DNA from 2 places in the Paenibacillus sp. FSL F4-0100 genome. Region 2 is predicted to be linked to the other one. Evidence: a T-box and tRNA genes for the amino acid it is inferred to sense, from the RefSeq annotation. Region 2 holds a T-box; the other holds one or more tRNA genes.

Region 1 (15,218 bases), 2.1 Mb from region 2:
TTTTCTTGTCTCACTCCCTACTGACCTTGACCGAACTATCCTGCCCGTTAGTTGAACAATAGCAGCCGATCATGTTAACTGCACCTCCATTGTTAGTCGTGTTTAACAAAAGGTTCAGTTCACAAGTTGATCGACTGCTATCTGGGGTTTATTGAGCTATCGTTCCCCGTTAGCTTAATCTAGACAGATGTGGATCTTGTTCATTGTCAAGCCAATCAGGTGTTTTAAACCGAAGATTTTCTTCAGAGCGGCTGATGCTCACGAATATCTCTCACGCCTTCCGAACAGAGGGCGAGTAAAATACGTCACCATGCATATGCTGAATTTTGTCCCAGTTGCCGGGATTGGTCGTGTCTGGAGAGCGGCGTTCCAGAATGGCCTGATATAGGACAGTTTTTTGTTCCAAATGGGCAACGTGCTGTTTGGCTTCTTCGAGCTTAACGAGCGCCGCTTCTTTATGCTCCATTATTAGTGCGCAGCGTTGCGAAATGGTCGAATCCCCTTCGAGACAGAGATCGACGTACATTTTAATGAGTTCAATCGGCATCCCGGATTGCTTGAGGCATTTGACGCCATGCAGCCAGTTGATCGATTCTTCGTCGAACATCCGAATGTTGTTTTGATTTCGCTGTACGCTCGGCACTAGGCCTTTATCCGTGTAAAAGCGCACGGCGTGCTCGGTGAGTCCCGTTATTAAGGCGGCTTCTTTGACCGTATGCATGTGTAATCCTCCTTGGAAAATAAATTATTGAAGACGGCTTGACTTCGTGTAAGGCGAAGGCAATAAGCTTATTGTAATGCAAATCAGCCGTAAGCGGAATCCCCGCTGAGGTGCCCGATTTCCGAGATGCATGAAGTTTGCCGTTTTACAATTGAACAATGGGAGGAATTACAATGCAAACCGTAACATTGAACAACGGAGTGAAAATGCCAATCATTGGCTTCGGTGTCTACCAAGTTCCCGATGCTGAAGAATGCGAGAACGCCGTATATGAAGCGCTGATGGCCGGTTATCGCCTGATCGACACCGCCGCCGGTTATCTGAACGAGGAAGCGGTCGGACGCGCGATTAAGCGCAGCGGCGTACCGCGTGAGGAGCTGTTCATCACGACCAAGCTCTGGGTTCAGGATGCCGGCTACGAGAGTGCCAAGCTGGCGTTTTCCAAATCCTTGAAGAAGCTACAGTTTGACTATCTCGATCTATACCTTATTCACCAGCCGTTCGGCGATTACTACGGCGCTTGGCGTGCGATGGAAGATCTGTACCGCGAAGGCAAGATCAGGGCGATCGGTGTCAGCAACTTCCTGCCCGACCGTCTGATGGACCTTATCGTGCATAACGAAATTTTGCCCGCCGTTAACCAGGTCGAAACGCACCCGTTCTACCAGCAGATCGAGAGCGCTGCTTTTATGAAAGAGCAGGGAGTGCAGCACCAGTCGTGGGGGCCGCTCGCTGAAGGACGCAACAACATGTTTGGCAACGAAGTGCTGACCTCGATCGCGGAAAAATACAACAAGTCCGTCGCTCAGGTCGTGCTGCGCTGGCTTGTTCAACGTGAAGTCGTTGTCATTCCAAAATCGGTGAGAAAAGAGCGGATCGTCGAAAACTTCAACATTTTCGACTTTGCGTTGAGCGCGGACGATGTCGAACAAATTTCCACCCTCGATACGCGGGAAAGTCTTTTCTTATCGTACCGCGATCCGGAAGTCGCCAAGATGATGGGCAACTGGAAAGTCGATCTGTAAACCTTGATCGAACCGTAAACTCATCGCGCGTTTATCCTCATCTATTAAGAAAGGACAGGGCGCCCCTGTCCTTTCTTTACTTGAATAGTAAATTTTAAGAATAGTAAAACTGCTGCTACCGGTGTAACGAAATCTAAACTCCCGCCAATACAGGTAACACACAGGGCCACCGAGACCTCCATAACTATCCTGCCCGTTAATTGAACAAAGGCAGCCGACCTCGTTAACGGCTGCCTCTTGTCTTCTATTGATTAACGTTTCGCGTTAGTTGAAACGGCTACCAATGACTTGGCGTCGCTCCTTTATACTAAACGTTCCCGTGGTTAAGTCTCCATGGGGTAAGAAAGTCCCTCCACTTTCTTATCTAAGCGAAGCAAGTCTCCACGATCTCCGTAAAAACAGATTCTCAAATACTCTCCCAATACTCTCGAACGACCTATTGAACTTTGCATCCAGTTTTCTCTGTTTATCGTTTGACCATTATAGTTGGAATCAAAGCCATATGAAAAACAATTAATTTTTTGAGGTAAATGCTTCGCCAATGTACGATATTGCCTGCCCGCACCATGAGATTTGCATACAATTAAAAGTGACTCGATAGTGTCGAAGTCAAATATTTCTTTAGCAAATAACACATTCTCTAAAGTGTTCCTTGAGCGATCTTCATACACGATTACATTTAAAGGAATACCTGCCTCAGTTAGTTTATTAACAATGACATGCGCTTCGGGTACAGTTTTATCTACCCAATTCTCATGCTTAATTCCTGTAGGGCTGACTCCTCCTGTGACAATAATCATTCTGCCCAAGCCTCTATTATAAGCGTCAATCGCGGCTTCCCAATGCCCCGGATGAGTACCTCCGAAAACAAAAATAGCATCGCAAGGTAATATTTCCTTAGATAAGAAAACGATATCAGTTAATTCGTTTATCTGTACTTCAGTTAATTCAGGAACTACAGGATCTTTAGGAATTTGAGGTTGCATATAACACCCTCCTCAATTCAAATCATTATTCTAATTTATGCGTCGTACCTAATTAAGTACTGACAATTTACATATACCTGCCTTTAAGTTGAGTAATGACGATTTTCAATACAAGCGGTTAATATCTACTTGCGCAATCCTGTCTGTTAGTTTAAATAAAAAGAGCAGCCATTGTTCTGTCGGCTGCTTTCGTGCGTTTATTCATCATTCTCAACAGGCTGTCTTCTAGTCTTTAATGAGCTATCGTCTTCTGGAGAATATCCAAAATCACTTCACTTTGTTTAAAGGAATCTCAGCAATAACCTTGTTTCCCATAAGTACAAGTAATGTAGAATCAAGCGCAGATTTTCGCACTTCATCAATATCCACATCCTTCTTTATCGAATACTCAAGATTAAGTGTAGTCTTTCCTTCTGTGTCAAAATTTCCTGAACTACCGCCACCACGAAGTTGCATTTTTACATACTTTTTATTTGATTCCAATTCCATCAGTGATGCTAAATTATTGTTAGGCCTGACAGCAAAATTCAATCCTTCGTTAAACACATAGCAAGACTAGTAGTATAAGAGTAATATGTCTTTTCTTAAGCATAGGGCACACTCCAATTCTTAGGTTCGTGAATGTAACAATTTTATTTTGGTGTATTATGCCCTGCTTATTATTTTTTATTAAATGGATAAGAGGAAGTGAGTTTTCTATAGCTAAACAGCCGATAACTCTGGCCGGCTGCTTTTTTGTCATTATTGACCTATCGTTCCTCGTTAGCCTAATTAAACGATGTTATGCCAAAAAACGCTATAAAGCACAAATTATGAGGTCAAAGATTAATTGATTGGGAGGGCTTTCCAATATTCCCACGCTTTTAGATAGCTCTCCAAATCATGCGGATGGAATTGAATACAGATACCAATACGGCAATACAGTTGAAAGATAACTTCTTCAATAAGTCTTGATCTCTCCAAAGGTTCATGATTCAGCAAATTGAATGCTGCCAATAAGGTTTCTAGGTTTAAATCTTCTGGAGAGGAACAAAAAGCATACGTAAAATCATATAACAAAGGACCAATCATTGGCGAAGGGTCGATAACACCAACTAATGAGTGTTCATGAAATACAAAATTATGGACACCAGTATCTCCATGGAGCAAAAATCTTGCTTCATTCTCTGCACTTTTGGATATTTTTTCAACAATGGATTCCAATCTATAATAATCCTCAATTGGTAAAAGGCTTCCCCAATTATTTCTCGTATCTTCTAAACTCCGAATGTTCCATTCACGCCAGGATTGAACCGGTGATCCCAGTCTTCCCCACTTGTCTGTATGTGGACGTTTTTCGTAATGATTGAATAGCTCTTTCGCCAAAATTGTCAACCAATTTATTTTTAAACCGCTGTGATTATGAGTTGTACCATTAATGTATGAATACACGATAAACTCTTTTGCAGGATCAGTATAGAGAATTTTAGGCAAGAGATTAATGTGACGATGAGTATTAAGAAATTGTTCCGCCAAGATAATTTGTTGCGAGCGATCTATTTTTAAAACGTATTTCGATTCGCTGTGCTCTGAAAGAATATAAACCCGCCCATCTGTAGAACCAGTCTTATTTTTAGTTGCAATAACAGTGTTATCAATTAAGCCTTTTTCATGAAGATCTTTGAGGATGCTGTTTATATCTAGTTGTTCTAACATTTAATTTCCCCTTAACAATCGATTAGATGAATATGTGACTAAATAGATTTCATCAAAATTCTAAACTCTTGATAAAATTCCTTTTTTATAACTTCATCTATAAAGATCGTATAGTTGACCAGGAGGAAGTTCAAGGTAAAGTTTTGTTTAAATCAACTATCCTGCCCGTTAGTTCAATCAATAACTGGAACAACTATCAACTCATCATTTTTCTTTCTTCCAATATAACGGTTACAACGATTGCAATCTCATAATCGATCACTCAAAACACAGCGCTAATTATCTCAACCATCGGAATCAGACAATTTTCACATCATTATATGCCTTCTACACAACAATTGAAGTTCGGTAAAACCTGTATGTATACACTGTCTCCTGATGAAGATTTCATTATTGATTTGTATCCTACCTATTCAAACGTTGCCATTGCATCAGGCTTCTCCGGCTTGTATATCTGATCCACTCAAATTTAGGGAGCCCCTTAACTTTGATCCAATTGGACAGCATGGATACTCCCCTTCCTAATTAATGAGAGTCCTGACTTATGAATTACCTCTGTTGAGTTTGTTCTTATATTCCATCGGATTAATTCCATGATACTTTTTGAAGATTCTTGAAAAGTGAATACTGTTTTCGTAACCAATCCGATTGGCGATTTCATAAATCCAACAGGCCATAGCTTCACCTCCGAGTGGGTGATCGCCGCATTTGAACTTAGTGACCCTGCGATGACATGAATTAAAGGTATGGCAACAGCTATGCAAAATAATGAAAGCAGGATGAAGTTAGCTGTATCAAAAATAACTTCTCCTGTCGTTCGTCTGATTCTCATGCTCGTTTGACCTCCTAGTAAATTCCTTCGCCGTCCATTTGCTTATACGGTTAGCAACAACAAGTAGAATGAATCCAATGACAGATTTAAACAGTCCGATAGCTGTAGTGATGCTGTATTGGCCCTGGAGAATACCGACACGATACATATAAGTATCGAGTACATCACCGGTCTCAAATGTAGCCGGGTTCAAAAATTGATAGATTTGTTCGAAACCGGAATCAAATATATGTCCGATCTTCAACAGTAGAAGAATCATAATAGCTGGAAGTAGCCCGGGTAAAGAAATATTGAGAAATTGCCTCCAGCGGTTAGCACCATCCATTTTTGCTGCTTCATACAAGGAAGGACTGATACCAGCAAGCGCTGCTATAAAAATAATGGCATTCCAACCCATTTCCTTCCAGATCCCAGAGCTTATGATGATGGTTCGGAAATACTCAGGCTTCTGAAGAAATGAAATGGTCTCTCCCGAGAAAGAATGAAGCAATTGATTGACTAATCCATTGCTTGGAGACAGAAGCATATACGTTAGCCCAAATACGATCGTCCAGGATAAAAAGTGCGGCAGGTAAAGTACCGTCTGGACAATCCGCTTGTATGCCATATGCCGTACTTCGTTAAGCAGACAAGCCAAGAGGATCGGTAATGGAAATGCAAATACGATCTGATATAAACTGATAATCAGCGTATTGCTCATTAAACGCCCAAAATTATTGTAAGCAAACAATTGCTGAAACCATTGAAAGCCCACCCAATCGCTTCCAGCGTAACCTTTAAAGATATTGTAGTCCTGGAAGGCGATGAAACTGCCCATCAACGGTAGATACTTAAATAACAAGAAGTACAGAATGCCTGGAACGAGCATGATGTAAAATGCCCGATAACGGATTAGGTACCTCCAGAACCCTTTTGTTTCAGACATGAATTTTGGAAGTCCCTTGAAGGTTTCCGTTGATGAAGTAGGCGTCATATCTTGTCTCCTTTAATGCCCTTGATTTAGAACCTATCCTCATTATAGAAGCGCCGGATTGGCTCAACAATGTGACCGAAATCTGATTTACTGCAGTAATCGTCCAAAGCAGGTTTATCCGAAGCACAAGAAGGCTGCTGATAACATAAGCAAAGGACACACCTCTAACGAGAATGTGTCCTTTGCTTATTGGTCAACTGCTCATCCATACCTTCACTTCACTGTTCAGGACCATACACCTCAAATTCCCAAATCGAATATCCGTATATCGTAGCCCGAACCGTTCCGTACATCCGAACATACCGTGCTTCTACTGCGTCAAAAGTAATCGTCTCAAGACCACCTTTGCCTGACGTGGTGCTGTATACATCTCTCCAATTTGTCTCATGGCTTGGATCGTCGGCCACCTGTATCCGATAGCTCTTCCCGTAAGAAGCCTCCCAATAGAGCCTAACTTCATCTATCGTTTTGGACTCTCCGAGATCCACGTAGATCCAACCGGGATCCACTCCCCGCTTCGAACCAAAGCGCGTTGTTAACTTCCCGTCGTTCACGTACGGCGCGGTATCCTCCAGTCCGTCGTTGGATGAAGCCACGGCTAGACGGTGCAGCGCCAGATTGGGCGCTGCATGTTCTCATGACCTAATGAATGGCCATGCATGTTTCTCCATATTAATTCCGTCCCCAAATCCATTTAGATAAATTCGTCCTATAAAAGCAAAAAACCCTTGATGATATATCATCAAGGGTTTTCTTATTATGGAGCCTAGGGGGATCGAACCCCTGACCTCATCGCTGCCAGCGATGCGCTCTCCCAGCTGAGCTAAGGCCCCGTAAGCGACTTCTATATCATATAAAAAATCAGCAGGCATGTCAACATGTTTTTCACATTTTTTGATGACGTGCTGTATCCCTTTTACTTCTCTATATAATGTCACTTAGCGATGATGATAATGGGCCCTATGAGAGCACCAGAAGAGCACCTGGATCGTATGGAACCATGGCGCTCTTACAACTCCGAAACGTCCGTACCCTTGGACAGCAGGCTTTTCAGTTCCTTCATAAACATATTGATATCCTTGAATTGGCGATACACGGATGCAAAGCGGACGTAAGCTACCTCATCGACCGGATATAACCGCTCCATCAGAAGCTCCCCGATCTGGCGGCTCTCCACCTCTGCTGCTGCGGTATTGCGCAGTGCCTTCTCTACATCCGATACGATCATATCCAGCTGGTCCACGGATACCGGACGCTTCTCGCATGCCCGGATCAAACCGCGGAGCACCTTCTCCCGGCTGAATTCTTCGCGGCTTCCGTCCTTTTTCACGACGATCAGCGGCGTTTCCTCCACCATCTCAAAGGTTGTGAATCTCTTGCTGCACTGCTCGCATTCCCTGCGGCGGCGGATGGATTTATTCTCGTTGGCCGGCCTGGAATCAAGCACTTTCGTTCCGGCATAACTGCAATATGGACATTTCATAAAGTCATCTTCACTTCCTTCGTTTCAGCGTATTTCGCCTTGAATGGCGCTACAGAAAAATTTACCAGCAAAACTTTGTTTTTTTATGTTATGAAAATGCGAAACCCGAGACATAATACTTTTACCAACCCAAGGAGGTGAACTTAACATGGCACAAAGCAACAACAACTCCAACAACCTGGTTGTTCCTCGCGCAAACGCTGCTCTTGAGCAATTGAAGTACGAGGTAGCTCAAGAACTTGGTATCTCCATTCCACAAGACGGATACCAAGGTAACATGACTTCCTACGAGAACGGTTCGATCGGGGGATACATCACAAAGCGTCTTGTAACCCTGGCCGAGCAACAATTGGCTGGTCAATTCTCCGGTCAATAATCGATTCTTCCTTAAAAAAGGAGTGTTGGACGGCTCGATGTAAGAGCCTGTCCAGCGCTCTTTTTTGTTAAAAGCCGTCCTTATATACATCTGTATACTGATTATAATAATAAATCACGCGCTGTACATAGTGACGGGTTTCCCCGATAGGAATACTCTTCACATTCTCGTAGGTTCCATCCCACATGCCCTTGTTGATCCAATTCTTCACGTTCCCGGGGCCTGCATTGTAAGCGGCGATGGCGGCAATCGGATTGCCGTCCATTTCCTTGTGCAGATTCTGAATATACCAGGTGCCCAACTGGATATTCGCATCCACTTCATTCTTCACGTTCAGCAGGTTCACCGATGGCAGCTTGGCCATTTCCATCGCCCAATTCGCCGTATCCGGCATCAGCTGCATAATGCCCAGCGCACCTTTCTTGGATTCCTTGCCTGGCTTGAAGTTCGTCTCCACTCGAATGATGGAAGCCACCAGGAAGGGATCGACCTCATAGTAAGCGGCATGCTTCCGGATTTCATCCTTATAATGAATCGGATACAGCAAGGTCATCCAGTTCGAGCTCAGAAACAGCAGCGCTACAAAAGAGACAAACAGCAGAAGCAGCACTCTTTTTTTACGGAGCCACCTCATAACCGAACCAGCCTGCCCCACAGGTTGTCCACCTGCTGCTCTGTTTCGGCCAATGTTCCGCTGTTATCAATAAGGATATCCGCGAGACGCTTCTTCTCCTCGATATCCATCTGGCTGTTTAAACGCGCTTCTGCCGCTTCCCTGTTAAGATCATCGCGCACCATCAGACGCCCTAGCTGCAGCTCTCGCGGTACATAAACGACAGCGATCTGGTCAAGATAAGAATAATGCTCCTTAGCCTCAAGCAGAAGCGGTATATCCGCTACCACGAGCCGATCCGGATACTGCCGCTCATACGCTTCCGTCCGTTCCCGGATTTCCTGCCGGATCGCCGGATGCGTGATCTCATTCAACACCGTTCTCTGCTCGGGATGATGGAAGATCATCTCCCCGAGTTTTTTTCGATTCAACGTACCGTCCTCAAACAGGATCGCTTGTCCAAAATGTTCGGTCACTTTACCCAGCACCGGATGACCCGGGAGCATCACTTCCCGGGCGATGAGATCCGCATCGACGAGAAGTGCTCCCTTCATGGTCAACATGGAGGACACGGTGCTCTTGCCTGTTGCAATTCCTCCGGTTAAACCGATATTCATGACTTCACCTCATAACAGCTTCATTATACCCATGACGATTAACAAAAAAGCAGGCAAATAAGAGATAAAACGCATGCCGCCTTTGGACGCAAAACGTAAACCAACCCTCATGCCCAGCACCAGGAATATCCCGCTAAACAAGGAAACAACCGTTGCGGTACCTAGCGGTGAGAAGCCCAGCATGGCTGCGCCAAGCCCTGCCCCGAACGCATCGAGCGATAGCGCGATCCCGAGCCACATCGCCTCCCACGGAGAGATGCTGCCGGAGTCGTCCAGATCCGCCTTCGAGGGACTGCGGAGAATTTGAATGACAACGCCGATCTTCGGAATCTCAAGAGAGAATACTGCCCGCTGAAGATGCTCTTGACCTGCCGTGTTAACCTCACGTCGTAATTTTACTTGATGGTCAGCCCCCTGCGTTTCTATAAGAGACTTTGTAATAACCTCATTAGAAACCGGCTGCACATCAGACTCGTTTTTTCTGCGAACTTGCTGGCATAGAGACCATAAGCCCAGCAGAATCAAAATGGCGGCTCCGATCACGGACGCCACAGATGGGGATAAGAACCGCTGTAACAGCGCGCCTGCCTGCATGGAGGCGCCAAGCACCAAGCCGGAACATAGCGAGATGATCAATACAGACAGCAGCGGTATCCTGGTTTTGCGCAGACCGTATGTAACCCCCGCCCCAAATCCGTCCAGGCTTAATGCCATAGCCAGCAGCACAGACGAGAAAATATGACTGAGCACCCTTTTCCCTCCTCGTAAGCTCCACATCAAGCGGCTCATTCATGAAGAAGAGCAACTCCATGCGCTCCACATATGTTCCACATTATATGTGTGAGGAAAGGAATGGGTGCACGCCTATTGGATTACTTCCTTAACGGCTGACACTTCGGGCAGAAGTGGGTCCCCCGTCCGCCAACCACGATCTTATGAATCGGTCCTCCGCATGTATTACACGGCTCGTCCTTCCGTCCGTAAATCTGATGACTGTGCTGGAACATCCCCATTTCACCCTGTCCATTGACATAGGATTTAATGGAAGAACCACCCGCGTCAACGGCTTCGGACAGTGTATCCACAATCGCATGAAACAATCGCTTGAGCTCGGCATCCTTCAGGCTGTTAGCATTGCGTTCCGGATGAATCCCGGCTCGAAACAATGCCTCATCGACATATATATTGCCGATACCGACCACATATGCCTGATTCAGCAGCACCGCCTTGATCTTCGTTTTCTTGCTGCCGATGACTTCCTTAAAGGTTCCGAACGTAAACGTCTCATCCAGCGGCTCATAACCCAGCTTGGCAAGAGGAGCGTGCTGGAACTCTTCCCCCGTTGCAAAAAGATGCATCGTTCCGAATTGGCGTACGTCCTTATAGCGCAGCTCCGTGCCATCCGAGAAATGAAAGATGACATGGGTATGCTTCTCCACCGGCTCCTCGGCAGGGTACACCCCGTAACGCCCTTCCATCCGAAGATGCGAGACGAGCACTAGCCCATCCAGCAATATCCGTAAAAATTTCCCGCGGCGCTCTACACCTTCCACGGTATGATCCTTCAGCATAAACGCAAATGCCTCAATATCGTCGGGACGCTGAATGATCCGCGGCAGATGTACGGATACGTGATCTATATGCTTACCTTTAATCAATTGGTTCAGTGTTCGTTTCACTGTTTCTACTTCCGGCAATTCCGGCATAATGACTTCACCTCATTTCCCATTATACCGGAAGTTGGGACAGAGCGGGACCATGGTTTTGTGGAAAGGTATGGTGCATATCGCGCCCCTCTTCACGCCATGATCCCTATAAAAGATCTTCTATTGACTGACACAATGTCCAGCTTTACTTCGCTTCGTACCAGTTCTCGCCATAGCTGACTTCCGACTTCAGCGGTACCGACAGCTTTAGTGCCTGGCTCATCACTTCCGGAACCAGTTCCTTCATGATCTCCAGTTCATCCTCCGGCACCTCAAACACCAATTCATCATGCACTTGAAGCAGCATGCGGCTCTTCAACTGACGATCATACAATGCCTTGTCCATATGGACCATGGCCAGCTTGATAATGTCGGCGGCCGTTCCCTGAATCGGCGTATTCATCGCCGTCCGCTCCGCAAAGGACCGCAGATTAAAGTTGCTGGCATTAATCTCCGGCAGATACCGTCTGCGTTCAAGCAACGTTTTCACATAGCCATCTTGCTTCGCCTGCTTGACGATCACGTCCATATAACGCCGCACACCTTGGAACACCTCGAAATACTGGTCAATGAATGCCGCGGCTTCCTTCCGGGTAATGTTCAGGTTCTGGGACAAGCCATAATCGCTGATTCCATACACGATGCCGAAGTTAACCGCCTTGGCGGACCGGCGCATATTGGAGTCCACCTCATCCACGCCGACTCCAAACACATCCATCGCAGTCTTGGTGTGGATGTCCATATCGTGGACAAAAGCTTCCTTCAGCCGTTCATCATCCGAGATATGCGCAAGCACACGCAGCTCGATCTGGGAGTAGTCAGCTGCCAAAATGCTCCAGCCCGGCTCGGACGGAACGAAAACCTTACGCAGCTTGCGACCTTCCTCCAGACGGATCGGAATGTTCTGCAAATTCGGAAATTGGCTGCTCAGACGTCCCGTTGCGGCAATCGTCTGGCGATAATAGGTGTGCACTTTGCCAGTCTGTGACGAAATCTCTTTCAGAAGACCTTCCACATAAGTGGATTGCAGCTTGGCCAAGGTACGATACTTCAGGATCAGGCGAACAATATCATGATAAGGCGCCAGCTTCTCCAGCACCTCGGCATCGGTAGAATAACCGGTTTTGGTCTTCTTGATGACCGGAAGCTCCAGTTTAACAAACAGAATCTCGCCCAGCTGTTTAGGCGAATTGAGATTAAATTCCGTTCCAGCGATCTCATAAATCTCATGAACAAGCTTCGAGATCTGTCCTTCAAACTCGCGACCCAGCTCCTTCAAATCCTCCGCATTCACGGCAATTCCCTGCTTCTCCATATCGGCCAGAATGCGGGATAGCGGCATCTCCAGCTCATGGAACAGCGGCAGCATTTCATTAGCTGCCAGCTCCTTCTCCTGAACGGGAACCAGTTCGGATACAGCCAGGCATTTTCTGGCCATATGCTCGCTGAGCTTCTCCATATCGGGAACCTTGTATTTGGCCCCTTTACCGAACACATCCTCATCGGCTTGAAGATACGCAAGCCCGTATTTAGAGGCCAGTCCGCTAAGGCTTTGATTCGCTTCCGTCGGGTCCAGCAGGTATGCAGCCAGATGAACGTCGAATGCTGCGCCGGCAAAAGCGATCCCCTGCCAGTGGAGAGCCAGATCAATGCGGTGCAGATCATACCCGCGTTTCGGGATTCCACTATCGGCAAGCCAAGCACGGACAGGTTCAGCCACTTCCGACTTCAGAACCTCAAACGGAATGAAGTACTGTCGTTCCTCTGTAGCGAGCGCGAGCCCGATCACCTCGGCATGATGAGGGTTTTCCCCATGCGTCTCAACATGGAGCACGGTCACCTGGGCCAGGTTATCCGCAACCTCCGCAAGTTCCTTCGTGTCCACAAGGGTCACTTCAATCTTCGCTTCGGGCTTCGACTCAGCCGCATCTCCACCCATTCCGCTTATGCTCAGGTTTAACCGTTCAATCAGCGATTTAAACTCCAGCTTCGCCAGTGCAGGTCCTGCCGTCTCTTCATTCAGGCCTGTAAACGCCATGTCATCCAGCGACTGCTCCATCGGTACTTCGCGGAAGATCGTGGCCAGCTTCTTGCTCAGTATGGCGGAATCGGCATGCTCTTCGATCTTCTCTTTCATCTTGCCCTTCAGCTCATCTGTACGTGACACCACGGCCTCAACGGATCCAAATTCATGAAGCAGCTTCAGAGCCGTCTTCTCACCCACTCCTGGAACGCCGGGAATGTTATCGGAAGCATCGCCCATCAGCCCCTTAAGATCGATAATCTGATCAGGCGTCAGGTTATAACGCTCCTTAATCTGTTCCGGTCCGTAATACTCAATATCAGTAACGCCCTTGCGGACCATCGCGATCGTGGTATGTTCCGAAGCCAACTGCAGCATATCCTTATCCCCGGATACGACCATCACCTTGCGGCCAGCTTCGTCAGCTTGACGGGTAATGGTCCCGATAATGTCATCGGCCTCATAACCGCCAATTTCGAACTGGGAGACGCCAAGACCCTTCAGCAGCTCTTTCAGCAGCGGGAATTGTCCGGAGAGCTCAGGAGGAGTCTTTTGACGGCCACCTTTGTAATCCTGAAAATCCGCATGCCGGAACGTTTCCTTGCCGGCATCGAATGCCACCATCATATGGGTCGGTTTATGCTCCTCAATTAAGCGAAGCAGCATGGTCGTAAAACCGTAAACTGCATTCGTCTGCTGTCCACTGGCATTGGTCAACGGCGGCATCGCAAAGAATGCACGGTAAATGATATTATTTCCATCAATCAAAATCAGCTTGTCCATAGAACACCTCGCACCAATATTACTTCCTTTCCACATGATAACATAGGTTACCGCCAATTCCGAACAATCCGTTCGATTAACGATGAATTCTTGATGAAACGCAAAATAACCCCACAAAGTGGAGCCTGTGCTTCGATGCTTATTCCAAATACTTTGCGGGACCCCAAATATATAAATGCGATTAAAGAATTGTTCCGCTTCGCTGGAGTTTTCTAAATTCTCGCAAAAAAACGCCAGCTTTCGCCAGCGTTAGACTGTCATGATGCTATTGATTGAGGTCGGGACGGTGACCTGTTACGAGGTACACGGTGCTCTCGCCAATGTTCGTGGCATGGTCGGCGATCCGTTCAATGTAACGGCCCACCATGATCAGCAGCATCGCTTGATTGGCCGAGTCCGGATCGGAGGTCAGATGCGAATACAGGTCCTGCAGAATGACGCTGTACAAATGATCGACCTGATCGTCATCCTGGGCCATTTTATAAGCCAGATCCGTGTTTTCCATCAGATAGGATTCGATGGATTCCGAGACCATCGCACGCACCAAATCCGACATCCGCGGAAGATCCACTAAGGGCTTGATCAGCTTCTGGCCTTGCAGACGGATCGTGACTTTAGCGACATCACGAGCCAAGTCGCCCATCCGCTCCAAATCGCTGGCAATCCGGAAAGCAACCAATATCCGTCGCAAATCCTTCGCCACAGGCTGCTGGGTTACGATCAAGCGGGAGCCGATCTCCATGATCTGCTCTTCCATTGTGTTTAACTGTACATCGTTCTTGATAACCGCCTGCGCTTTCTCCGCATCCAGGGTCTGGAGAGACTCTACACTGCTCGCCAGTGCCTCCTCCATATGCTTGCCCATATCCTGCAGCAAGGTTTTCAGCTCATTAAGCTGCTGATCAAACTCAATTCTCCGGATCATGTGTGATGTTCCTCCTATCTACTTTTAAGAAAGATCATATGAGTGTGGGTTAACCAAATCGACCCGAGATATAGTCCTCGGTACGTGCATCCGACGGCGTCGAGAACAGCGTATCGGTGCTTGCAGATTCAACCACTTCGCCATTCAGGAAAAATACCGTCTGCCCGGATACGCGGGCGGCCTGATGCATATTGTGCGTTACCATAACGATGGTGTATTTGCTCTTCAGCTCTTGTACCAACTCTTCGATTTTCAGGGTCGAAATCGGGTCCAGCGCGGAAGTAGCTTCGTCCATAAGCAGAATATCCGGCTGTACAGCAAGTGCCCGGGCAATGCACAGACGCTGCTGTTGGCCCCCGGACAAGCTCAGCGCGGACCGCTTGAGATAATCCTTGACTTCATCCCACAGCACGGCCTGCTTCAAACTCTGTTCCACAATTTGGTCAAGCTCCGCTTTACT
Region 2 (15,218 bases):
TCATAATAAGATTTCTTCACAGTAAGCCAGATTGCGTTGGGCATTTCATAATTCAATATTTCGCTTAGTGGCGATTCGATATCAGCCCTGCCGCGAACAACCAGTATTCTATCGTTTTCTTTTGCAACATCAAAACCTTCTTTATAATTCCAACGCTCATTAGAAATTAAAAGAGCCGTAGGGATGCTTTCCCATACGGCTCTCTTGTACGCGCGCTTCACGATTTAAGCAAATCTTATCACGTAATCGAGTAAGTTGTCTATCTTTAAGGCATCACCATCAATGAGTTTAATGCCTATCCACTAATGACCAGGCTAGTGGTTGACCAGGTAATGATTAAGGATAATATATCCTTGTACCATCGAAATAATTAAATGAAGTAATAGTCCAATCATTAACCTTCTTAGTCATCTCAGCTTCAATACTGTAGCTATAGTTATAGTCGCCAACAATCCCATCTGAATGAAAGACCGCTTTAAATTTAGTAAGACTTTTATTCCATTGAATATACTCTGACTCAGGAAGACCTATTTCTACGTTATTTTTATGAAATTGAATCCAGTATTTCTTTTTGGACATCGCATTTTTTGCAAGAGTCAATGCTTGATTATCTGTCAATGGACGAGCATATACCGTAATGTGCTCAGAATTTCCTGTCAAAGTAGATGTATCCCATTTGATATAATCGTTCGGATAGAAGAAGTTACTTAAAGCTTTAAATTGTACATACACCGAGCCATTTTTCAACAATACTCCATTACCAACAGTAGCATTAAAAGTCTTCCCGCCTTTAGTTAGTGAAGCAGTTTTTGTCTTCTGATTCCAAGTTATTTTTACATCAAAATATTTATCAAGTTGTTCATCGTATCTAAATGAATAATTCGTCGCCATACTACGGAGAGGGGCATATAATCTACCCTCAGATAGCAAACCGTTTACTCCGCCATATGCATCATAGTCATCATTTGCGGCATAAGAACTCATTGGACCAATCATTAAAGTGCCACTTAATAATGATATAAAAACAACCCACAAAATTGGTTTTTTCAAAATAATGATTTTCATATTTACTCCTCACTCTTAATTATTCATACTACCAATAAATTTTACATGAATTAGCAATTAATAATACAGGTAAATTTATCTACTAATTTACCCTTTAGTTGAGTAACAGCAATTTATTCATTAGGTCACTACTACTCATCCATGTGCCTAAAAAAGCGATTGTATAGCTCTCTTCTTCGTTCCCCTCGCAGCTGGGCATATATTTGAATAGTCGATGCTTTTCATGTCCTAACATGCCCTAGATGAAATCAAGCGGTGCTCAAAACCAACTTGTTCCACTAACCTGCCCGTTAGCTTAATGAATTGCATGGAAACATAGTTAGATACTTATCTAATCGGTAATCGGCTCATGTTCTTGTCCATTACGGCAATCGGTACAAGTTCTTGTCCTCGACTCGGGACAAGAACTTGTACCGATAAAACAAAAAAGCCGCTAAGTTAGCGACTTTCAATGGGACTATGTTCTTGTCCCCCGACACATACACACCATATAGCTCGTCATCGGGCAAATGCCTCAGCTCGGCTCCCGATGGATCCCCAAGAATAAACTTCCAGTCTTTGTTAAAATTCAATGTGCTTCTACCAAGACTTGTACATTCCATCGATACTAACCTCCTAACTAACCTTATTTTATGGTTATTCAGTATGCAAAACTACCTCACTTAGCAACGATTTCTACATTCTATCAACGAACTTGATTCGATCTGTTCCTATCAGCAATGTAATAACATTGGGACAAAAAAAGACGACATTTCGATTTCCCTCGTGTAATACCAAGAGAATACGACTTGTCGTTTTTATGAAACCGTAGAGGATTGTGATCGAAAGTTACCTGCAATATTTATCTCTTAGAGCCATTATATATTTGACAGATTGCTCGACACCCTTTACTTGATCTTCAATGATCTGCTCCAAAAGATCCTCCGGCGGATTATAATAATCAAGCGGCTTGAAGGCTGACAATTCATATGGAGGCGGTTCGACTTTAAACGCGCCTTCGCCAACGGCGAACACGCCGCCCTCTCCCAGGTCCCCTTTGAAGGAAGTCGCGTAAGGAAAGCACATTTCTACATTAATGCGTGTCAACGTCGATTGCTCAACTGACTCCTGTACAGTACAGTACAGAAACCATCTTCTTCAGAGTGCCTAACCTTTTTTCAATTGTAGGTAAATGTGGCTCCAATAAACTATTTCCTGATAAGCGACACACAGCATCAACATGCCTTGTATTCCTATACTGTCATTGGATTGAATTCATTAACTCGTAGAAATATTTAGGTTCATGAGTTTTATTAAGACGATACCAAGCGTCTAATGTTTTTGGAGAAAATACATCTAGCGCTTTTAAAACATGAACAGAAAATTCTAATGGAGCTACTCCGGATGCGGTGATCAATTTCCCATCGGTGACAGCAGATTCCACTTTGTAATATTCTTCGCCCGTGTAAGAATGGCAAACCATTTTAAGGTAGGCCAAATCATTGCTTGTGTGCCAACGTGAATCTAACAATCCTGCTTGAGCAAGTCCTAAGGTAGCACCGCAAATTGCTCCAACTACTATCCCTTCCTTTAAACACATCTCGGCAATTTTTAATATGGGCACGTGAATAGCTTCTGTCCATGTATTTCCACCAGGTAAAATCAGTGCATCTACGCTTTTAATGCTGCACTCATCCACTTTAATGTCAGGCATTATTTTCAATCCGCCCATTGTAGTTACTGGAGTCTTTTCTATCCCAACGGTGACTATTTTTGCTGGAGCCAGCCCCTGTCTGAAATGTCTTCCAGAGTTCAACTCGGCGGCTAAATAACCTATTTCCCAATCGGACATGGTATCAAACACATAAAGATATACTGTATTATTCATTTTTAAGTGCTCCTCATAAAGTTTATTAGGTAACAGCAACCATTCATCTTTAATGAGTGGTTATCATTATAATAAAACAACTTCACTGACAACTGCTGTCAGTGAAGTTGTTAAACTTGATAATATTCCATTAACTCTGAAGCAACCGCCACAAGTTTATTCTTTAGATTCTGTGGCTCTATAACTTGAATGGATTTCCCATAGGGAAGAATTATATACGGAACATGTGTATACAGTGATTCTTCCTCAAGTAAAAAAATTGCTTGCGTTGATGTCCGCTCCTGCAAATGATGCTCCAAAAACCAATGTATGCATAAATCATCCAACGCCTCTGCCCTGCCACCAATAATTAAAGAAATTAATCCGGATTTACCTACTACATCTGGTAACAGATTTTTCATAAAAAAAGTACGCGCTGAAAAATCATTGGGACGCCTAAATGAGAATGGCGTGCGTGTGATGTTCAAAATTCGTTCTACCCGAAAGCTGCGGATCTCATTCCGCAGGTGGCAAAATGCAATTGTGTACCACTTATTGTTCCAATTAACCACGCCATAGGGGTCTATTACCCTATTTGGGGACTGCTCTTCATGACTGTTACGATAAGAAATTTCTACAGACCATTCATTTGCTACAGCGTGCTCCAATTCCTGCAATACCGGCTGAACAGCGGGGTATCCCCTGCGGTTTATTACTTCAAATCCGGCTAAATGATGGCTTAGTATACTTTCCTGCTCCTGATTCGAATACATTTTCAACTTGGATGTTGCATTCTCTAATGCCTCACTCAAAGGATATCCGGCTTCTTTTGCAAATAGGGCAGCATGAAGCAGTGTCTTTTTTTCATCAATACTAAATAGCAGAGGAGATTTGATAAAATTGTGCAGCAAACTATACCCGCCATTGTGCCCTGTGTCGGATATGATAGGGACGCCACTGGCACATAGTGCATCAATATACCGATAAACTGTTCTTATATTTATCTCTAACTTTTCCGATATTTGCTTTGCAGTCAATTTCTCTCCCGAATTCAACATCCATAGAATTGTTAGCATATTATCATTTTTTGGCATAACATAACCCTCACCTTTGATTTTAAAATGTCTTATATTAAGTCCATTATACATTTCATATAACAAGGAGCGCAGCATATTTAAGCACGCTCCCCCATTCCATCAATATGACTGATTTCACATGTGCCGCATGCTTAAGCCCTTCTTTGGGCATTTAGCATCGCCGCATCCACCTTCAACTCAATCCTCTGCTTTACCACTATCGATGGTACGGTTCACCGTAATGAATCTAAATACAAAGCTTAGAGTCACTCTTTTTCTTTGTATTATTGCACTATCGTTTCCCGTTAGCGTAACGAATTTTAGTCTCGAACAAATTCAGCAGATACAATGGTTTTGTTCCAATCTACAAGTATTCTGTATGAGCCGGGCTCCAATTTCGAAAATTTCTTTATATCTGTATAGTCCTGACCAGGCTCCAAATCTATGTAGTCTTTTATTGGAACCCCACCTTCGTCTACTACTTTGTTGTCTTTTAACAACTTATATCTTGCTCCGCCAATAACAGTCACCATTTTTTCGCTTTGATTTTTGAAAGTATAAGTTATTTTAGTATCGGAACCTTTGTTTTCTACCTTAACGGAACCGACTAAATCAGATTGATTTGTATTGCTGTTTGAATCTGATGGTTCATTTGTAGAAGTATTCGTGGCCGATGGTTGAGTCTGTATTGGTTCTGACTCAGTATTTGCCTTTGTACAGCCTGCAAAAAACATGCACACTACTAAAGCTAACATTATAATGAAGCTATTCATTTTCTTCATTAATATCACCTCCTCATTATAATCAGATGAACACTTTCTTGAATAGGTTGCTACTTAGTCACCATCCAGGTAAACTGCCCGTTAGCTTATCTAATCGGTAATCGGACTATGTTCTTGTCCTTTACGGTAATCGGTACAAGTTCTTGTCCTTGGCTCGGGACAAGAACTTGTACCGATAAAACAAAAAAGCCGCTAAAATAGCGACTTTCTTTGGGACCATGTTCTTGTCCCTCGACAATTTTCATTTAGTGTCATACACCATATAGCTCGATTTTCGTTCTGTTTTTTTTATCCCCTTTCTTGCAGTAAAAAAGCAATTCGGATTTAATCCGAATTGCTTTTTCTTTGAATACTGTGCTCCGGTACCGCCAACAAAGGCCAAGCGATGTCAAACCCTCTTCGAATGCCGGATTTATCATTCATCCTGGATTCCCGGCAACTCATAACGTTGTTACAAATGGCAATCCTAAAACATCAGCTATTGTTCCGCGTTCTGGAAATATTTATTAATTACTCCTTTAATCCTTCTAACTCCAGCAGCAGAAGATTGTTCTTTTTTAATACTGAACTTTCCTAAGTTTGTTGTATCTTCTACATGAGGTCCTCCACATACTTCTCGACTCCAAACTTTCCCTTCGTTATCTTTGATTGTATACACCTTAACGATATCCGGATATTTATCCCAAAAATTCCCTTCAACATTATTTTCTTTCGCTTCAATTTTAGGTATCTCTGAAATATAGGTAACTGCTTTTGATGAAATCGCATCATTCACATACTTTTCCACCTCAGCTATTTGCTCTGGCGTAAGTTTTTCATCATGGTTGAAGTCAAACCGTAATCGTTCTGAAGTAATATTACTTCCTTGTTGATGAACATGATCACCTAAAACTTCCCTTAAACCAGCAAGTAATAAATGAGATACCGTGTGCAGCGCTGTTGTTTCTGTTGAATGTTCAGCTAATCCACCTTTAAATTTACCCGCAGAAGCAGTTCTGCTCTTTTCAGCATGTTTCTTTGCCGCCTCTATATAAGACGCCTTGTCCTCCATGCTATATCCACTTTCAGTTAGAAACTCTTCCGTCAACTCCAAGGGAAACCCATATGTTTCGTAAAAATAAAAGGCATCTGCACCTGTAACTTTACCCTTATTCTTAAGATGTTTTTGTATTTCAAATTCTCCTTGCTGTAAAGTTCTATAGAAAAGATTTTCTTCCTTATTTACTATTTCGATAACTTTCTTTTTATTACCGATCAAATCTTCATAAGCTGTTGCTTCATCTATATAAACTTCAGACAGCTCACCCACAAAACTTCCTTGTATACCTATTTTTTTACCTGCACGAATCGCCCTTCTTAATAACCTTCTTGTTATATACCCTGCATCACTATTAGCTGGCTCCGCACCATCATTAATTAGAAAAGTAGCCGCTCTCACATGATCAAGTATGATTCTTAACGACTTTAAATCGTCAGTATATTGTTTACCACTTAACTCCATCAATTTTTTCTTGGGATTAAGGAAGAAAGCCGTATTATAAATATCCTTGTCACCATTAAGGGCTGTTGCAACCCTTTCTAATCCGCCTCCATAATCAATATTGGGATTTTGTATTTTTACAAATCCTGTGTCTTCTTTTTTGTAACACATAAATACGTTGTTCCCAATTTCTAAAAACCTCTCGCTTACAGAAGCAGGATGATCCAGTGAATCACCGCCTGGTTCAAGATCATAGAACATTTCACTATCAGGCCCACCCGGTTCACCAACAGGCATATCTAATGGACTTCCGGCTCTACTCCACCAATTTTCTTTTTCATCGTATAAGAATATTTTCCCACCTCTAGATGTCCCATATTTATATGGATCATCCTCAATAATAGGTTCTATACCAACTGATTTGAATTTTTCTGACCAGATTTGAATGGCTTCCGTATCTTTCTGTATATTCAAATCATCACTTCCTATAAAAGCACTGATATACAGCCTGCCAGGATCAATTCCTAATTCGATAATATGCCAATTCCAAATGGCATCGATTTGCTTTTTCTTATAGTTATTTTCATTTGCTTTAAACTCCCATCGACCTATCATTTCAAAAAATGTCAGATGCGACGTATCTCCTACTTCATCAATATCCACTGTCCTTAAACACTTCTGAATATTAGTTATCTCATTACCTATCGGATTTTTTTCCCCCAATAAATAGGGAACCATAGGTTGCATTCCACTTCCCGTAAACAACGTTGAGGGATCATTTTCTGGTAACAAGCTAGAAGAGGGCACTTGGCTAGCCCCTATTCCTTTCATAAAATCAATATATGATTTTCTTAACTCATCTGGTGTCATTTTCAGCATGCTCAATACCTCCATTTTAATTATTATTTATTCTTGGAAAATCCAAAAGTCTTTATTCTGCGAATATTCAAACGAAAAGAAATAAAACAAAAAAAGCCCTGAGCTGACATATTTCTTGTCAACTTAGGGCGAACTATTATGTCCGTGTTACCACCTAATTTCAGATTTCTCTGCACTCTATCAATACGGGATATCTCCGATATTGTTTCCTGAATAACGGTGGAACTCCGTTGAAGCCTACTAAGATTCCTCTGTTCGGTTCACAGCTCCGAGACTGCTTCACTATTAGATCAATGAAGATTCGCACCAACCATCTTCTCTCTGCGAGATCCCTAATACCTACTATTTCTCATCATAGCCTTTTCATTTTAAATTAAATCGATTCTAACACACTCAACTTGTTCTGTCAATTTATTCCACTTTTTTTTTATAAGGTATAAGGTCGGACAAACATATAAGCGCTAATGCAAAATGGTTTGCCCACGGATGACCTGCACATTGCCGAACAAAATTTTTGATATTTTTCTCCTCAACTTTATCCCAGTAGTAATCTCCGTTTGGATCAGACAAAAGTAACAGTTCCTCCGATACTTTACCGCTAAGAAGGGTTCCCCAGGTTTTGTCTTGGATTTCCTCTTGTAATTGCACTGCTGTAGACACTACGGTTCCATCCCTTCAAAAAATTGATTTAACCAGTCTTGTTTCTCCTCGGAGCTCTTAAGCTCAAAAGCCGTAAGTATTTCAGGTGATTTGATCACTGAGCGCTTCTTAGCTGATTTGAAGTACTCTTTCTCGCGTTGCATGTAGCTTTCCTGAAGCTTCTCATGCAAATCTCGGAATTTCTGTTCATCGTAATAATGCTCATACACGCTTAATGTCTCTGGGTCTCGCCATTTCATATATTCAATAAGCTGCTTCTTCTTGTCTTCGATTTGGGCAGCTGTTTCAGATTGCTCATAAATGCCGCGCAACAAGGAGGTCACAAACCAGTGCCTTGCTTTATGTGGATTTAGTTTTATCCCGGCATTTTTGGTGATAGTAGACCATTTGAATAAAAAGCTGAGTATGTGTATGGAGTAGAAACATAGACTCGTCAACAAAACTTAGAAATTAATATTATATAGTATTTTGTACATATGTCTTGAGTTACACAAATTGTACACCTAAGTGTTGAAATCATGTTGGTCAGGCCTACGTCGGACAAGTCTACTACCGCTGTCAGATGAATATATCAATCATCCATAGTATAAGTTAGTCCCTCCACTTTCTTATTTAAGCGAAGTATGTCTCCACGGTCACCGTAAAAACAGATTCTCAAATACTCTCCAAACACTCTTGAGCGACCTATTGAACTATGCATCCAGTTTTCTCTGTTTATCGTTTGGCCATTATAACTTAAAACAAAGCCATATGAAAAATAATTAATTTTTGGGGGCGAATGCTTCGCTAATGTACGATATTGCCTGCCCGCACCATGAGATTTGCATACAATTAGAAGTGACTCAATAGCATTGAAGTTAAATACTTCTTTAGCGAATAATACATTCTCTAAAGTGTTCCTTGAGCGATCTTCATACATGATTACATTTAAAGAAATACCTGCCTCAGTTAGTTTTTTAACAATGACATGTGCTTCGGGTACAGTTTTATCGACCCAGTTCTCATGCTTAATTCCTGTAGGGCTGACTCCTCCTGTGACAATAATCATTTTTCCCAAGCTTCTATTATAAGCGTCAATCGTGGCTTCCCAATGCCCTGGATGAGTACCTCCGAAAACAAAAATAGCATCGCAAGGTGATATTTCCTTAGATAAGAAAACGATATCAGTTAACTCGTTTATCTGAACTTCCGTTAATTCAGGAACCACAGGATCTTTAGGAATTTGAGGTTGCATTTAACACCCTCCTCAATTCAAATAATTATTCTAATATATGCGTCGTACCTAATTAAGTACTGACAATTTGCATATACCTGCCCAGCGCCCGATAGCTGAGAAAGACAGTTGCCTACATATGTCTTTATTATGTTTATCTCCTCTATCCTGCCCGTAAGATTTTATGAAATAGCTGTAGAATTTTAATTAGATATGTATCTAATCGGTAATCGGAATATGTTCTTGTCCTTTACGGCAATCGGTACAAGTTCTTGTCCTTGACTCGGGACAAGAACTTGTACCGATAAAACAAAAAAGCCGCTAAATTAGCGACTTTCTATGGGACCATGTTCTTGTCGCCCGACATTATGTTTATTTTGATTTCTGTTCTGTCGTGTCCTCCTTCATGTATAGATCTCTCCCCCTCCCCAAAAAAACCTTACCAGGTGGAATCTCTGAAAAAACTTGCCGTTACCTGTGACACGGTTCACCATAACGGTCATAACGGCGAAATTTTTGTTTACAATGAAATAAAATAAAAGCACCCCAGGCAAGAGCTATCAAGAAATCAATGCAGTAAAAAGACACTGATATTCTATTCATCAGTGTCTTTTTTGTTGATACTTTTCCACCAATATCATGTTTCATCGTTGAACTCAGACTAATTCACATTAGCCCTATTCGCTGTAACTGACTTCACTTTCTTGTAATCATTTCAATAAGAGAGTTGTAATTTAAAGCAACTTAATTAGCTCTTCTAGCTCATCAACCAATACTTTTGCAAATTCAAAATTAGTATCTTTTAAAGCCAATTCTATTTTCATTTCAACTGCTTTTTTGTTTTGTTCCGCTTCTAAATAGTCTTTATCAAAGTGACTAGCATAAATCATCTGTTTGAATTTTTTCATAGTCATTTTTCTAATCGTCTTATTGTCAATGATTAATACATAATCCATACCATTTACAACAGAATAGAAATCATGAGATATCATGAGAATTGCACCTTTATAGTCTTCAATGGCTTGTTCCAGTGCAATTTGTGTATATGTGTCTAAATGGCTTGTCGGTTCATCAAGAAGCAATACTTTTGCATTACTAGCAGAAACTTTAGCCAATTGAAGTATGTTTTTTTCTCCACCAGATAGTGATTCAATCTTTTGATTAACGATTTCGCCTTCAAAGCCATAGTTTGAAATATACGATCTAACTTCATCATAAGTTTTAAACCCAGCATCGATGAATTCTTCTAGTATTCTATTAGAATCCTTTAGCATTTCGCCTTGATTCTGAGATAAATAAGCCACTTTAACATCATCATTTATTTCAATGGAATCATGATTATTGTTAAAGATATCTCGGAGTAAAGTCGTTTTCCCTGTACCGTTTGGACCAATAATGGCTACTTTATCCGTAGATTTTATCTCAAAGCTCACATTCTCTAAAAGCAGTTCATCAAAGGCAACACTATAATTATTGACTTTTACAACAATGCTGTCTTCAATTTCATTCTCAATACCGAAACTGATATTCGGTTGCTTAATATCAACAAATGGTGCCTTAATTCTACGCGCTTCCAATCTCTCTTGAAATCTAACTCTAGCTTTTAACGCTCTACCTCTAGATGCTTCTGAATTAATAGTTGCGATAGCTCTAAGATTATCAATAATGTTATCGTATCTCTCAATTTCTTCAGCTTCAGCGACTGCGATTTCTTGCAACTCAATTTTTGTCTGAAGTAATGAGAAATTATACTCAATATATCGCCCATCAAACTCTTGGATCTCCGTGTTTTCAAGGTGAATAATTTTGTTGAAACAATGATTCAATAGATATCGATTGTGCGTAACAACTAGCAGTATGCCTTTGTGAGTATTAATAAGTTTTTTAAGCGCATTTAGGTTCTCAAAATCTAAAAATACATCCGGCTCGTCCATGATCATTAAGTCTGGACTATTAAGCATTTCCTTCATTACTTGAATAAGTTTGAATTCCCCGCCGCTCAGGTCGGATACCCTAACATCTTTTAGCTTCAAGAGGTTTGCTAGATTTAATTTCTTATTAATGTTACTCTCAAAATTATCTCCGCCCATTGCATCAAATGCGTCTAAAGCGAATTGATACTTTTCGAGTAACGGCTCAATATCCGATGATGTTTCCATTTCATTACAAATAGTTGTTATTTCAGTTTGTAGCTTAATAAATTCTTCTCCGATATATTCAAAAACAGTTGTTTCTTTAGTTCTGTCTAGTTGGGAGAACTGACTTACATACCCAATTTTGCAGGTTGGATCTATCTCTAACTTGCCTTCGAACAAATATCTTTCTGGATCCATCAGTATATCGATCAGTGTACTTTTACCACTGCCACTTGTTCCAATAAAAGCGCAATGCTGTGCCTCTTCTAACGTAAATGAAATGTCTTTATATAGTTCTTTTTGTGGAAATGAGAAGGATAAGTTTTCAACTTTTATCATAGTAGTGCCTTTCTTTGTAACTAAAATGGTGACTATTATTAAATGTACTTTCGAACACAGACTTTTAGAGTAACACTCTTTACTACCAAGTACAATTCATTTTTACCCCTTACCCTCACTTCGATATTCTAATACTTACTTTAGAATGGTGGCTTGTTGGACGATTTTCAGAATCAACCATTGCTTACTATAATGAAGATCCATCAAAAACGACGTTTACAGAGGATGACTGGACCAATGAAGACAGGGAAGGCTTGTTCGACCACAATATGGTTTCAAAATCGATGGAAGAAGAAGCAGCCTGGACGTTTATCCAATCCCATGAAAATACATCAAACAAAATCATGACAATAATCCACCCTACGCATATTATGGGACCAAGCTTTGTGCCTTGGCACAATGATATGATTTATGCCATGCTTCGCGACGATAGAGCTATGGCAGATTCGCAACTATATTGGGTTGATGTGCGCGACGCAGTGGCAATGAACATTGCGTTGATGAAATCTATGGGTCGCGGACATAGAATCGACGAACTCCCCAAGTTACTATGTTTTTGTCACCCGACAAATAGGACCATCCTATAAATTGAATAAAATAGAGCTAAAAAAGAAGACATTCTTCCTAAAAATGGGGTTGAATGTCTACTTTTTTGAAGTTTATACATACTCCTTAAGAAAAACGTAAGTTCTTCAGTGCCCTCTCCTATAGATTGAAGCTTTTTGCAATGGTATGGAGCCGAGCTTAACCAGTTGAGAACACTGCAGCTCCCTTCGGATCGTCAGTTGATTTCTATGGTCAGGGAGCTTGTGAAATTCGCCCCCGGCTCCAGGGTGATTATTCCCTCTTTAGCTTGAAGTTCACCTTCAAAGACGTCCATATCCGCTACTCCTTGCCAAGGCTCGATGCATATGAAGGGAGCGTTCAAAGGCTGCCAGATGCCGAGGTCGGGAAAACCCTTATAGGTGACAACTACGCTTTTGGCGGAGTGCTTGCTTCTAAGCGAAATCTGCCGAGAGCTCACATTTCGGAAAATCAATGCGCCTTCGGCGAACATTTCATGGGATAACGGCAGGATGGTCTCTTGTTTCAGAACGGGCTCCGATTTGCCGCTGATCAGCAGGCCGTCCGAATTCAAGAACAACCTTTCAAGGTTTTCCGATTCAGCGAACTCCAGATAGTAATCGCTCAGGCTACCGTTGTCATCAAGCGGACAATTGAACGCCGGGTGGGTCCCGAGCTGGAAGAAGAGATCCTGTTCATCGCTATTTTCCACCCGGTAACTAAGTTCCAGTGTGCTTGCATTCAGTTTATATGTAATATATAGGTTGAATTTAAAAGGATAACTGGCCAGGGTTTTCTTATCATAAGAGAGGCGGTAAACCGCGTGGGTGTCGCTTTCTTGGACCGGCGTAAATTCGCTGCGTCTGGCGAATCCGTGATTGCCGATCTTATAGGCTTTGCCGTCCACCTTAATCTCTCCGTTCCGGGCCGCACCAATAATGGGAAACAGCACCGGAGAACGGCCTGTCCAATACGTGGCGTCACCGCTCCAGATGTATTCAGCTTCCGGATCCAGCTTTCTGAAGCTGATCAGTTCCGCCCCAAGGGTATTAATCTCAGCTTCCGCCGAGCTGCTACGCAAAATTTTATTCATTGTTGTACTCCCCTTTCATACTTATAGTCCAGATACCCATATTATATCAAAATTCTTGAGGGAGTTGAGAAAACGACAGCCAATTCATCAGCTGCCGTTTCTTCGTGCTTATTGAGCTATCGTTCTCCGTTAGTTGAATCCATCTAAACAACTTTTAGGACGAAATAATAAAAAGCATCACCGTGAGACAGGTTCTCTACATGTTCATCCATCCACCATACCCCGTATGAATAGAAATATGTCCCTTTTTGTGTAGGTGCATGAAAGCTATTTTCTTTCACTTCAACTTTTTCAGATATGTCTTCATAGATTTGGTTGACATGGTGTTTGTTCGGTTGCGGCTCATAATTCATCACAAATGTAATAACTTCACCAGGCTGTACAGTAACTGGATTTTCACCTCTTAAAAGCTCAACTGGACCAATTGTATCCACACATCTGCTTTGGTTTTTTGAGTCCCAACAATATGTGCCGAGTTTTGTCTCATACATTTGTTCACCAATCTGAATTTCAGCCTTAGGCGGTTGCTCTTCCTCAAGCACCTTGTCCATTGGCACTAAATCATCACCATTTGGTTGAGCGCTAGAACAACCAACTAAGCCCATGAGAACGAGAGTCATTACAAAAGGCAGTAGAAATTTCTTCAAATTTAACACCCCCAGTTTAAATAACGACGTTTACTGTTCAAACGAAAGAACAGATAGTTATGTTGCGATGAGGAAGTAGTAGGCAATCTTTATGGCGCACCTTTTTCTAAAATCCCGTCTCGTCGTCATTAAACTAAACTGCCAATTAGTTGAACAAAGGCAGCCGATAACAATGACCGGCTGCCTTATTTTCTTTATTCAGCTAATGTTCCCTGTTAGCGGAAGTGAATTCAAAGATAAGTTTCACCCTAGCTACCCCACCATACGTAGTATGTGCCAAGCATCTGTTTGAGTTCATTGATCGTCGCCAGGATGTCTTGCGAAGTTTCGGCAATCGAAACGTCTCCTATAAGCGGCATCCGAGATAGAGTTTGCTCAAAATTGTTTTTTCCGCTGTAACGTTAGGTTTTTCCCGTGTTACGCGGATTCGCCACGATTCCATAAGAAGCCTTTCAGACTCTTCACGTATGCTTCTTCCATCGTTACAAAGCAACTGCTCGATATGCATATCCGTCATGTTAGGCAAGTTAGTTACATCAAGATCACCATTGATTATTAAGCAGCGAACCAGCTTTCGCATCATCGCGTTTATGCCGATATTGGCCGTGGATACTTGCATACGAGCCTCTTCCCATATTAGCTCAGTAACAAGCTTGCCTCCTTCTGGTGTAAACTGAAGGCTACCATTTCTATAATTCATATCGTTTAAAAGTTCACCAGTTGAAATAGGCAAATAACCACCAATATAAGCACTCCGAACCCAAGAGTCCAAATGATCAGCATGGACTGTGCCTTCCTTATTCCTTAAAATGCTGCGTCGTGAACCATCAATATAGTCCATGACTTCGACGGCGTCGATATTCGCCTGGGAAAGAATGTTAACGATCTCATCTGAAAATACGGCCTCTCGCGTCCATTTGTGATGATACCCCCTCTAGGGAATCTAACGTTTGACTGAAAGGTGGATGCCCGATGTCATGCAGCAGCGCCGCTACCCGCAGCACACGGTTGTCCGGTTCAAAATGAGCTGTAAGTGCAAATACCCCTAGGGTATGCTGCAAGCGACTGAATGTATGGTGGGAGTTGATGAAAAACGCACCGCCATGCCGAACTAAGTGAAGCCGCCGCAACATTATGCTTCTCAATAGCGCTTATTCTTCATCGAGTAGTTGAATTGGTAGCCGCCATAGAGGCTCATAGACTTCGTCTAGAGCACCGTCAAGTCTTAACCGATAGTCCATTTTATTAAATCCCCCTACTATTTCTGGTTTTTGTCATACAAACAAACGGCTGCACTTACAACCCACATCTCAAGAATCCTCCTTTCAGGAAGGTGGATTCAGTGTCTTCTTTTAGTACTTTTATGGAGGCTACTCTATAATGTAGTAACATTTGAGTCAAAATCCTACAATGTGGCCACTTTTGTGCATTTTTTGATG

Evidence for each region. A T-box is a leader RNA that pairs with one kind of tRNA and senses whether it is charged. The one in region 2 lies ahead of MHH48_RS17575 (alanine--tRNA ligase), so its partner is inferred to be a tRNA-Ala.
Region 1: it has a tRNA-Ala gene. The T-box ahead of MHH48_RS17575 (alanine--tRNA ligase) is inferred to sense a tRNA for this amino acid. The anticodon was not compared.

Annotation. Positions count from the first base shown of each region.
Region 1 covers NZ_CP150303.1:5,975,734-5,990,951, forward strand. The annotation lists gene MHH48_RS26985 (MerR family transcriptional regulator) at 272-721, opposite strand; gene MHH48_RS26990 (aldo/keto reductase) at 895-1,746, shown strand; gene MHH48_RS26995 (YdcF family protein) at 2,070-2,732, opposite strand; gene MHH48_RS27000 (hypothetical protein) at 3,000-3,263, opposite strand; gene MHH48_RS27005 (phosphotransferase) at 3,558-4,427, opposite strand; gene MHH48_RS27010 (hypothetical protein) at 4,909-5,259, opposite strand; gene MHH48_RS27015 (ABC transporter permease subunit) at 5,222-6,232, opposite strand; gene MHH48_RS27020 (discoidin domain-containing protein) at 6,451-6,828, opposite strand; tRNA gene MHH48_RS27025 (tRNA-Ala) at 6,993-7,065, opposite strand; gene nrdR (transcriptional regulator NrdR) at 7,242-7,715, opposite strand; gene MHH48_RS27035 (alpha/beta-type small acid-soluble spore protein) at 7,864-8,091, shown strand; gene MHH48_RS27040 (lytic transglycosylase domain-containing protein) at 8,159-8,725, opposite strand; gene coaE (dephospho-CoA kinase) at 8,722-9,321, opposite strand; gene MHH48_RS27050 (MntP/YtaF family protein) at 9,331-10,071, opposite strand; gene mutM (DNA-formamidopyrimidine glycosylase) at 10,194-11,027, opposite strand; gene polA (DNA polymerase I) at 11,173-13,833, opposite strand; gene phoU (phosphate signaling complex protein PhoU) at 14,099-14,758, opposite strand; gene pstB (phosphate ABC transporter ATP-binding protein PstB) at 14,808-15,218, opposite strand, start outside.
Region 2 covers NZ_CP150303.1:3,880,473-3,895,690, forward strand. The annotation lists gene MHH48_RS17540 (hypothetical protein) at 1-221, opposite strand, end outside; gene MHH48_RS17545 (stalk domain-containing protein) at 337-1,065, opposite strand; gene MHH48_RS17550 (hypothetical protein) at 1,428-1,667, opposite strand; gene MHH48_RS17555 (hypothetical protein) at 1,894-2,151, opposite strand; gene MHH48_RS17560 (type 1 glutamine amidotransferase family protein) at 2,306-2,932, opposite strand; gene MHH48_RS17565 (YafY family protein) at 3,043-4,005, opposite strand; gene MHH48_RS17570 (hypothetical protein) at 4,308-4,769, opposite strand; gene MHH48_RS17575 (alanine--tRNA ligase) at 5,248-7,128, opposite strand; T-box leader at 7,250-7,493, opposite strand; gene MHH48_RS17580 (hypothetical protein) at 7,540-7,788, opposite strand; gene MHH48_RS17585 (hypothetical protein) at 7,788-8,111, opposite strand; gene MHH48_RS17590 (YdcF family protein) at 8,360-9,022, opposite strand; gene MHH48_RS17595 (ATP-binding cassette domain-containing protein) at 9,736-11,475, opposite strand; gene MHH48_RS17600 (aldose 1-epimerase family protein) at 12,257-13,132, opposite strand; gene MHH48_RS17605 (hypothetical protein) at 13,276-13,779, opposite strand; gene MHH48_RS17610 (hypothetical protein) at 14,126-14,620, opposite strand.